2 regions of the Methylobacterium sp. Leaf87 genome follow, and region 2 is predicted to be linked to the other one. Evidence: riboswitches for the same ligand, from Rfam matches in the RefSeq annotation. Region 2 holds a riboswitch; the other holds the start of a gene.
The links. A riboswitch is a leader RNA that binds a small molecule or an ion and turns the genes downstream of it on or off. The one in region 2 is predicted to bind thiamine pyrophosphate.
Positions count from the first base shown of each region.

Region 1: linked by a shared signal. The riboswitch ahead of thiO (glycine oxidase ThiO) and the one ahead of thiC (phosphomethylpyrimidine synthase ThiC) in region 2 are both predicted to bind thiamine pyrophosphate.

Region 1 covers NZ_LMMI01000061.1:62,453-66,842, forward strand. Annotated here, with positions in the region: gene ASF22_RS22090 (thiazole synthase) at 1-694, opposite strand, end outside; gene thiS (sulfur carrier protein ThiS) at 699-911, opposite strand; gene thiO (glycine oxidase ThiO) at 908-2,116, opposite strand; TPP riboswitch at 2,193-2,322, opposite strand; gene ASF22_RS22105 (adenylate/guanylate cyclase domain-containing protein) at 2,370-3,620, opposite strand; gene ASF22_RS22110 (hypothetical protein) at 3,925-4,390, shown strand, end outside.
Region 2 covers NZ_LMMI01000001.1:369,992-374,381, reverse strand. Annotated here, with positions in the region: gene thiC (phosphomethylpyrimidine synthase ThiC) at 102-2,018, opposite strand; TPP riboswitch at 2,095-2,203, opposite strand; gene ASF22_RS01705 (hypothetical protein) at 2,353-2,640, opposite strand; gene ASF22_RS01700 (BA14K family protein) at 2,914-3,633, shown strand; gene ASF22_RS01695 (hypothetical protein) at 3,681-3,935, opposite strand; gene ASF22_RS01690 (site-2 protease family protein) at 4,031-4,390, opposite strand, start outside.

The sequences.
Region 1 (4,390 bases), on a different contig from region 2:
CGGCCGCGACGGCGTGGCCCATGGCGCGGGCCATCCGTACGGGGTCGTCGGCCTTCGCCACCGCCGTGTTGAGGAGGCAGCCGGCGGCCCCGAGCTCCATGGCGATGACGGCGTCCGACGCCGTGCCGATGCCGGCATCGACGATGACGGGCACGGGCGAGCGCCGACAGATCAGTTCGAGGTTGGCCGGGTTCGCCACACCCATGCCGGAGCCGATGAGCGAGCCCATGGGCATCACGGCGGCGCAGCCGATGTCGGCCAGGCGCTGGCACACCACCGGATCGTCGTTGCAATAGGGCAGCACGGTGAAGCCGTCCTCCACGAGGTGGCGGCAGGCCTCCAGTAATTCGGCGACGTCCGGGTACAGAGTCTCGCGGTCGCCGATGACCTCGACCTTGATCCACGTCGTGTCGAGGGCCTCGCGGGCGAGTTCGGCGGTCATGATCGCGTCGCGCGCCGTCTCGCAGCCGGCGGTGTTGGGCAGGAAGCGGTAGCCCTTGAGCTTGCTGACCGTGTCCGAGCCGTGGCCCTGGAGCGAGACCCGGCGGATCGAGGCGGTCACCACTTCGGCGCCCGACGCCGCCACGGATTCGGCCATGATGGATTGGGTGGGATAGCCCGCCGTACCGATGAACAGGCGCGAGCCCAGGGTGATGCCGGCGATGACGAGGGGATCGTCGTGGGGTTCGGTCATGGTTTCAGCCTCCCTGCATGGCGCGGACGATCTCGACGCGGTCGCCCTCTTCGAGTTGCGTCGTTTCCCAGTCCCGGCGGCGGATAACCGCGCCGTTGACGGCGATGGCGATGCCCTGTGGGCTCTCGATCCCGGTCTCCTCGGCCTCGATCCGGAACAGGGCGTCGAGGTCGCGCGCCGCGCTCTCGTGGGGCCGGCCGTTGAGGATGAGTTTCATACACGCGCCCTCGTCTCGGCCGGGGCGAAGCGGGCGCGGCCGAAGGCGCTGGCGTAGTCCGGCACGGCGCCGTCCGTCAGCAGGGCCGCGACGGCGTCGGCGGTGGCGGGCGCCAGGAGGTAGCCGTTGCGGTGGTGGCCCGTCGCCGCGACGAGGCCGGGGGCCAGGGTGTCGATGATCGGCGCGTCGTCGTCGGAGGTCGGGCGGTAGCCGCTCCACACGGCCTCGACGGCCATCTCCTCGATACCGGGCAGGACACGGCGCGCCCCTTCCAGCAGCGCGTAGAGGCCGCCCGCCGTGACGCCGGGGGTGAAGCCGCAATCCTCCACCGTCGCCCCGACGATGAGGTGGCCGTCGCTCTTCGGGGCCATGTGGACCTGCTCGGTCCAGACCATGTGGGTGAGGGTTCCGGTGCGGGCGGTGGTGCGCAGCGCCAGCGACTGGCCCTTCAGGGGACGCACCGGCAGCGCTAGGGCATCGGGGAGCAGCCCGGTCTGCCCGCTCCAGGCGCCGGCGGCGAGGATCACGGTCTCGGCCGCGAGCCGGCCCTGGCCGGTCAGGAGCCCCGTGACCCGGTCGCCCGCCCAGTCCAGGGCTTCGACGGAGCAATTCTCCACGATGGTGACGCCCGCGGCCGTGCAGGCCCGCACCAGGGCGGCCATGACCCGGCTCGGATCGACCTGATGATCGTGGGGACAGTAGAGGCCGGCGGTGACGGCCGGGCGCAGGGCCGGCTCGCGGGCCCTCACCTGCGGCCCGGACAGCCACGTGGCCTCGAGGCCCGAGCGGACCTGCAGGTCGTGGCGAAAGCGCAAGCGCTCGACCTCGTCGCGGCCGATGGCGAGCACCAGGGTGCCCTCCTCCCGGTAGTCGATGTCGACGCCCGACGCCGCCTGCAGGGCGTCGCGAAACCCCGGCCAGCGCGACAGGCTCACCAGGGCCAAGGGCAGCAGCTGGTCGGAGCCGGGCTCGTGCTCGGCGGCCGGCGCCAGCATGCCGGTGGCAGCGAGGCTCGCCCCCGCGCCGACGGTCTCGCGCTCGACGACGGTAACGGCGCGTCCGCGTTCCGCGAGGCGCCAGGCGATGGACAGGCCGATGAGGCCGCCGCCGACGATGGCGACATCGCAGCGGGCCGGCAGGGCGGATTGCGCCCGGGCGGCGGCGGGTGAGCGCCTGAGATCGATGGGTCGGCTGGGAACGAGCACCTGGACAACCTCCGCGACGGACGCAGGGGGTGTGGGGCCGGTGCGCTTCTGAGCGAAGCCCGCCGAACTCGGGCGGGCAAACACGGCGGTCCAATCCCTACGCCGGTATGAACCGGTTCAGGTTCGAAGGATTTCCGCGCCGCCGCCCGCACGCAGGCCGCTCATCGGTTTCTCAGCCCCTTGCCGGGGATCTCCCTGGAACACCACCGATGTGGGCCGCAACGACGCTCCGGTCAACACCCCGCGCGCCTCGTCACACCGTCGCGGCCGGCCGTCCGGGGCGGAACACCCCCATGGGCTCGGCGAACCCGTCGAGGGCGTGGGTGCCGAGGGAGACCGGATCGCCCCAGAGGAAATCCACGAAGGGCTTGGACATCAGCAGGGGCTCGCCGAGCGTCCGGTTGAGGCGGGCGAGGCGGCTCGCGAGGTTCACGTCGCGGCCGATGACCGTGAAGTCGAGGCGCGCGCCCGAGCCGACATTGCCGTAGGCGGCCTCGCCGTGATGGAGCGCGATGCCGGCCGCCACGGGCTGGGCGAAGCGCCCGAGGCCGTTGGCTTCGGCGAGGGCCGCGAGCGCGCTCTGGGCCGCCGTCAATGCCCCCTTGGCCGCCCCGCCGAGGTCGTCGCCCCGCTCGCGAAAGATCGCCAGCAGGCCGTCGCCGAGGTACTTCAGCACCTCGCCGCCCTCGCGCTCGATGGCCGGCACGAGACAGTCGAAGAAGATGTTGAGGAGGTCCACCGCTTCTTCCGGGGTCATCTCGGCGGAGATGCGGGTGTAGTCGCGCATGTCGGCGAACAGGATCGCCGAGCGGATGCGCTGAACGTGGCCGCGCCGGATCGAGCCGGCCAGGATCGCCTTGTGCGGTTCGTCGCCGACATAGATCCGCAGCACGTGGTCGAGCTGCTTGTTGATGCTGCGCATCTCCATCACGGCGGCGAGCGTCGGGATGACGAAGCGCAGGATCGCCACGTCCTCGTCGCGAAATCCATCCGCGCTGCGTGTGGCGAACGTGATGCCGTTGCGGGTGCCGTTGGTGAAGAACAGCGGCGCCACGATGTAGTGGCGGTAGCCCTCGGCCTTCAGGTCGGGGATCACCGCGTAGGCGTCGGACGGCGTCTCGGAAAGATCGAGGATCAGCCACTCCCCGGTCTCGTGGACCGTCTGGAACGGGCTCTCGCGGTAGGCCTTGTCGGAGGCGTCGCCGTGGGGGAACAGCCGCACCGTCGAGCCCGATTCGCGGGTCCAGAAACGGCCGACGCCGGAATACTCGGAATGCAGGGCGTCGATGGCCGTGGTCGCCCGGTCCACCGGCACCCCGAGGTCGATGAGCCGCTCGGCCAGCCCCGCCAGGAGGTCCTCGGCGTTGGGCATCCGGGCGCCCTCGCTCAGCAGCCAGTCGCGCAGGGCCACGCATTGCTGCAGGGCGCCGAACGGAACGTCGTTCGCTTCCGATCCGTCGGCTTCGGCGGTGGGCGGCGACTGGGGCGGACCTCGATCGAGCATATGGCCTAGTTGGGTCAAGGATCGCGCTTCGGCAACCGGACGCTCGCTTTGCGCGGCTCTCCGAACCGCCATCAACCGGGAAACGATGGTTGGATCAACGTGAAATCTGCGGACCCCGGTTGCAATTCCATTCGAATTCCGCGCCTCGCCTCCCCCAGGACCTCCGGTGGGGGAGATGGGCACGATCCCGAAAGGCCTCGAATCACGACGGTGTCGAATCCTCACGTGAAATGAAATCTGAGATTGTTTTCTTCCAGGTTGTATTGCATCTCGATAACGCAACCTCAACGTAAGGAAGCGTGTGATGATTCGCTTGGAAAGCCGTTTACTCGAACTCTCTGAAGTTGCGTTCGCCGAGGAGGTCATCGGCAATCTGCGAAAGCAGTTCAACGTCGACCTCGCACCTATCCTTCGTTCGCATCTCCCATATGCCGAGAAGAAGAAGCGTGCCGCCGGGGCACTGCTCGATGCGATCTTCGATAAGGCGAAGCGTGAGGGCTACCTTGAGGATTGGCATCAGGGCAGCCCCAACTGCGAAGCCGAAGACGCGCTCCTGGACGCGATGCTGGCGAGTGACGTGGACATCGAGCCCAACTTCACGATCGTACCCACGGACGTCCCCACAATCCTGAGTTACAGGGGGAACGACGTCAAAGATTATGTCTATATGCTGACGAAGCGGTTCGAGAACGCCTCGAACGCGAAGACGCCCGGGCAGGCGGCCGGTGAAATCATCGGCGGCGGCGTGCTCAGCGTCGGTCTCGCAGCCA
Region 2 (4,390 bases):
CAGACTCCGTGCGCCGCCTTCCCATAGGGGAAGACGGCGCACGCATCGCAAGTGTGAAGACCGGTCGGGACCGTCCGCGCATGGAAGCGGCCCCCTCCGCTCTACTCCGCCGCGTCCACGTAGAGCTTGCCGCCCTCGGCCTGGAACTCGGCGGATTTCGCCGCCATGCCGGCCTCGCGTTCGGCCTGGCTCATGGGGGTGGCCTCGCCGAGAACCTGGCCCGCCGCCTCCATGGCGAGCACCTCGGCGCGGAGATCCTGCGTGATCTTCATCGAGCAGAATTTCGGGCCGCACATGGAGCAGAAGTGCGCCACCTTGTGGGCGTCCTTCGGCATGGTCTCGTCGTGGTAGGCGCGCGCCGTGTCGGGATCGAGGGAGAGGTTGAACTGGTCCTCCCAGCGGAAGTCGAACCGGGCGCGGGAGAGGGCGTCGTCCCGCAGTTGCGCCGCCGGATGGCCCTTGGCGAGGTCGGCGGCGTGGGCGGCGATCTTGTAGGTGATCACGCCTTCCTTCACGTCGTCGCGGTTGGGCAGGCCGAGATGCTCCTTCGGCGTGACGTAGCAGAGCATGGCGCAGCCGAACCAGCCGATCATGGCCGCCCCGATGCCCGACGTGATGTGGTCGTAGCCGGGCGCGATGTCGGTGGTTAGGGGCCCGAGGGTGTAGAACGGCGCCTCGCCGCACTCCTCCAACTGCTTTTCCATGTTCACCTTGATCTTGTGCATCGGCACGTGGCCGGGGCCCTCGATCATGGTCTGGCAGCCCTTGTCCCAGGCGATTTTCGTCAACTCGCCGAGGGTCTCGAGTTCGGCGAACTGGGCCGCATCGTTGGCGTCGGCGATGGAGCCGGGGCGCAGGCCGTCGCCCAGCGAGAACGACACGTCGTAGGCCCGCATGATGTCGCAGATCTCGTCGAAGCGCTCGTAGAGGAACGATTCGCGGTGCCCGGCGAGGCACCAGCGCGCCATGATCGAGCCGCCGCGGCTGACGATGCCGGTGACGCGGCGCGCGGTGAGCGGCACGTGGGCGAGGCGCACCCCGGCGTGGATGGTGAAGTAGTCGATGCCCTGCTCGGCCTGCTCGATGAGGGTATCCTTGAACACCTCCCAGTCGAGTTTCAGCGGATCGCCGCCGACCTTCTCCAGGGCCTGGTAGATCGGCACCGTGCCGATCGGGACCGGCGAGTTGCGCACGATCCACGAGCGGATGTTGTGGATGTTGCGGCCCGTCGAGAGGTCCATCACCGTGTCGGCGCCCCAGCGGGTCGCCCAGACCAGCTTCTCGACCTCTTCCGCCGCCGAGGAGGTGACGGCCGAGTTGCCGATGTTGGCGTTGATCTTGACGAGGAAGTTGCGGCCGATGGCCATCGGCTCCACCTCGGGGTGGTTGATGTTGGCCGGGATGATGGCCCGGCCGCGCGCGATCTCTTCGCGGACGAATTCGGGGGTGATGAAGGCCGGCAGCGCCGCGCCGAAGCTGTTGCCGTCGCTGAGCGCGGCCTGCGCGCCCTCCAGCACCGTCTCGCGGGCGAGGTTCTCGCGGTGGGCGACGTAGATCATCTCTTCCGTGATGATCCCGGCCTTCGCGAACTCGTACTGCGTCACCATCTGGCCGGGGCCGGCCTTGCGGATGAGGCGCTGCGCCGGACACGGGGCCACGAGCTTGTCCTCGGGCACGAAGCCGTTGTCCTCGGGCTTGACCGCGCGCGGCGTCACCGTGGCGTAGCCGCGCTTGGCGATCCACGGATCGCGGATCAGCGGCAGGCCGGCGTTGAGGTCGATGTTGGCGTCCGTCTGCGTGTAAGGGCCCGACGGATCGTAGACCCGCACGGGGGCCTCCTTCGGGTCGCTCAGGGTCACCTCGCGGAACGGCACCCGGATGTCGTCATGCCCGGCCACCGCCGCGTAGACCTTGTGCGACCCCATGATCGGGCCGGTGGTCACCGCCTGGGGCGAGCCTTTGGGAAGACCTTGCGGAAGATCGTGGGGGAGATCCTGGGGCAAAACGGGCTTGTTCATCGGGCGTGCTCCTGGCGTGGGAGGCGACCCGGATTCGTTAGGAACAGCATTGGGTGGGGGACACCACGCAATGGCGCGGCGAAAGCATTCCCGTCCCTCCGCCGGTACGAACCGGATCAGGTTCAAGGGTCAGGGCGTCGCGCCCAATCTCAGCTCCCGGTCTCGGAGCCCCCCTCGGAATCGTTCCAGGTTCGACGCCTGCGCCCGATTTGTCAATCGCCGCAGCCGTACACGGGCGGTTCCGCCGAAAGTCCCGCCACGGTCGGTCCGCCGAGTCCTGCGACTCGGCGGCGTCGTCAAAGTCGGTTCGGCGCGGCTGTCGCGCCCATGGTCTTCAGCACTTGCTTCGGCAGAAGTCGCCGGCCTGCTGCGCCGCGATCAGGCATACCTGCTTCCCGGTCGGATTCGGGATGGCGTTGCACGCCGATTCGGCCAGGCCCTGGGCGGCATTGCAGGCCAGCGTACAGAAGATCGAATCGAGCTGCTGCGCATCGGCGGTCTGCGTCTTGTCTCCGACGATATTATGATCCTGCTTGAAGATCTGAGTGATGATCGTACGAATCTTGTCCCGCTCTTCGCCCGTCAGGCCGTTCCAGTCGGAATCATTGACTTTGATGTCCATGGGCTTGTCCTTGTGATCCCGGTCTCTGCGGCCGGTCCACCCAAGAAATATATAACTTAAGGTTTATCAATCCATCTATTATAAACCCAAGGTAGCATTTTCGTGAGCGGAGTTCCATTGGGACCCCAGGGTCAGCCCAGACCCCGTCCGGGACCGAGCCGTCGACGGATGGAACGAACGCCAAGGTCACGGTTCGAACCTTGCGTTGACGGCAGCGTTGATCCTCCAAACGCGCCTCCGTTCCGGACCGGCGCTGCAACGCGGATCATCACCATGAATCGCATTCTCCTCGCATCGGCCGCCATGGTCGGGGCTCTCATTCTCATTCCCGCCCAGGCCGACGCGCGCGGCGGGGGCGGATTTCGCGGCGGCGGTGGCCATATGGGCGGCTTCGGCGGGGGCGGCCGTGGCTTCGGCGGCGGCGGCTTCGCGGGCGGTGGTGGGTTCCGCGGCGGCATGATGGGCGGTGGGCGCGGCGGCTTCGGCGGCCAGGGCCTAGCCGGGCGCGGGTTCGGCGGCGGTCAGGGCTTCGCGGGGCGCGGCTTCGGCGGCGGCCGTGGTCTCGGCGCCACGGCGGCCGGGTTCGGCGGCGGCGCGGCGCTTGGCGGGTATCGTGGCGGCGTCGGCGGGTTCAACCGGGGTGGCTATCGCGGCGGGTTCGCCGATTACCGGGGCGGGCGCGGCTACGGCTACCGCCGCGGCTACGGCGGTCTCGGCCTCGGGGTCGGCCTAGGGCTCGCCGGAGCCGGTATCGGCTACGGCCTCGGCAGCGGCTTCTATGGCGACGATTACTACGGTGGCGGCTACGCCCCGGCCTATTACGGTGGTGGCTACGGTGCCTATGGCGGCGGCTATGCGCCGGCCGGCTACGCCGTCGAGACAGAAGTCGCCCATCAGCGGGACGACGCCTACTGCGTCCGTCGCTTCCGGTCCTACGACCGCCAGTCGGGCACCTATCTCGGCAATGACGGCCAGCGTCACGCCTGCCCGTAGGTGATGCACGATCGAACGAAGAAGCCCGCGTTTCAGGAACCCGCGTTTCAGGAGCCCTGGAGGCTTTCCGCGAAGTCGTCCGGCACCTCGCCGAACTGGGCCAAGATGGCGGCGCTCTCGAGTTCGCCGGTCTCGTCGTCGGCCACCACCCGAATGGCGGCGGTGCCGGGGAAGCGCCCCGCCATGGCCTCCGCCTTCTTGAGGGCGCCGCTCTCCGTGGGCGCCACCTCGCGGTCGCCCGGCACGAGGCGCTTGCGCTTGATCACGAAGGTCTGGACCAGGAACGTCGTCTTGAGGGCCATCACGGTCTCCACCGGGCGGGATCGCCTCCGGACAGGGACGCCGCCTTAGCACGAAACCCGCGCGCGCGCGGCACGCGGACGGTGGTGGGCCCGCCTCACCACAGGCGGATCAGGCGGTATCCGGCCACCACGTCGGCGGGGTCGACGCCCATCAAGGTGGTGAGCCGCAGGCTCGTCCGGAACAGAAGCCGGCTGAAGGCGCCGGAGAACAGGAACAGCACCGTCAGCACGAGGCCGGCATGGCGGGCACCCGCATCGCCCACGGCCTGCCATGCGGCAGGCACCCACGGCCGCGCGGCGGCGTAGCCGTCGAGGCCCGGGATCGGCACGAGGTTGAGGACGAGGGCCATCCCTTGGAACAGGGCCGAGACGGCGAGTACCGCCCGCAGGGTGTCCGAGTCCGGGCTCGCCAGATGATAGAGCAGCACGAAGCCGAGCAGCGCCGCGCCCGTCAT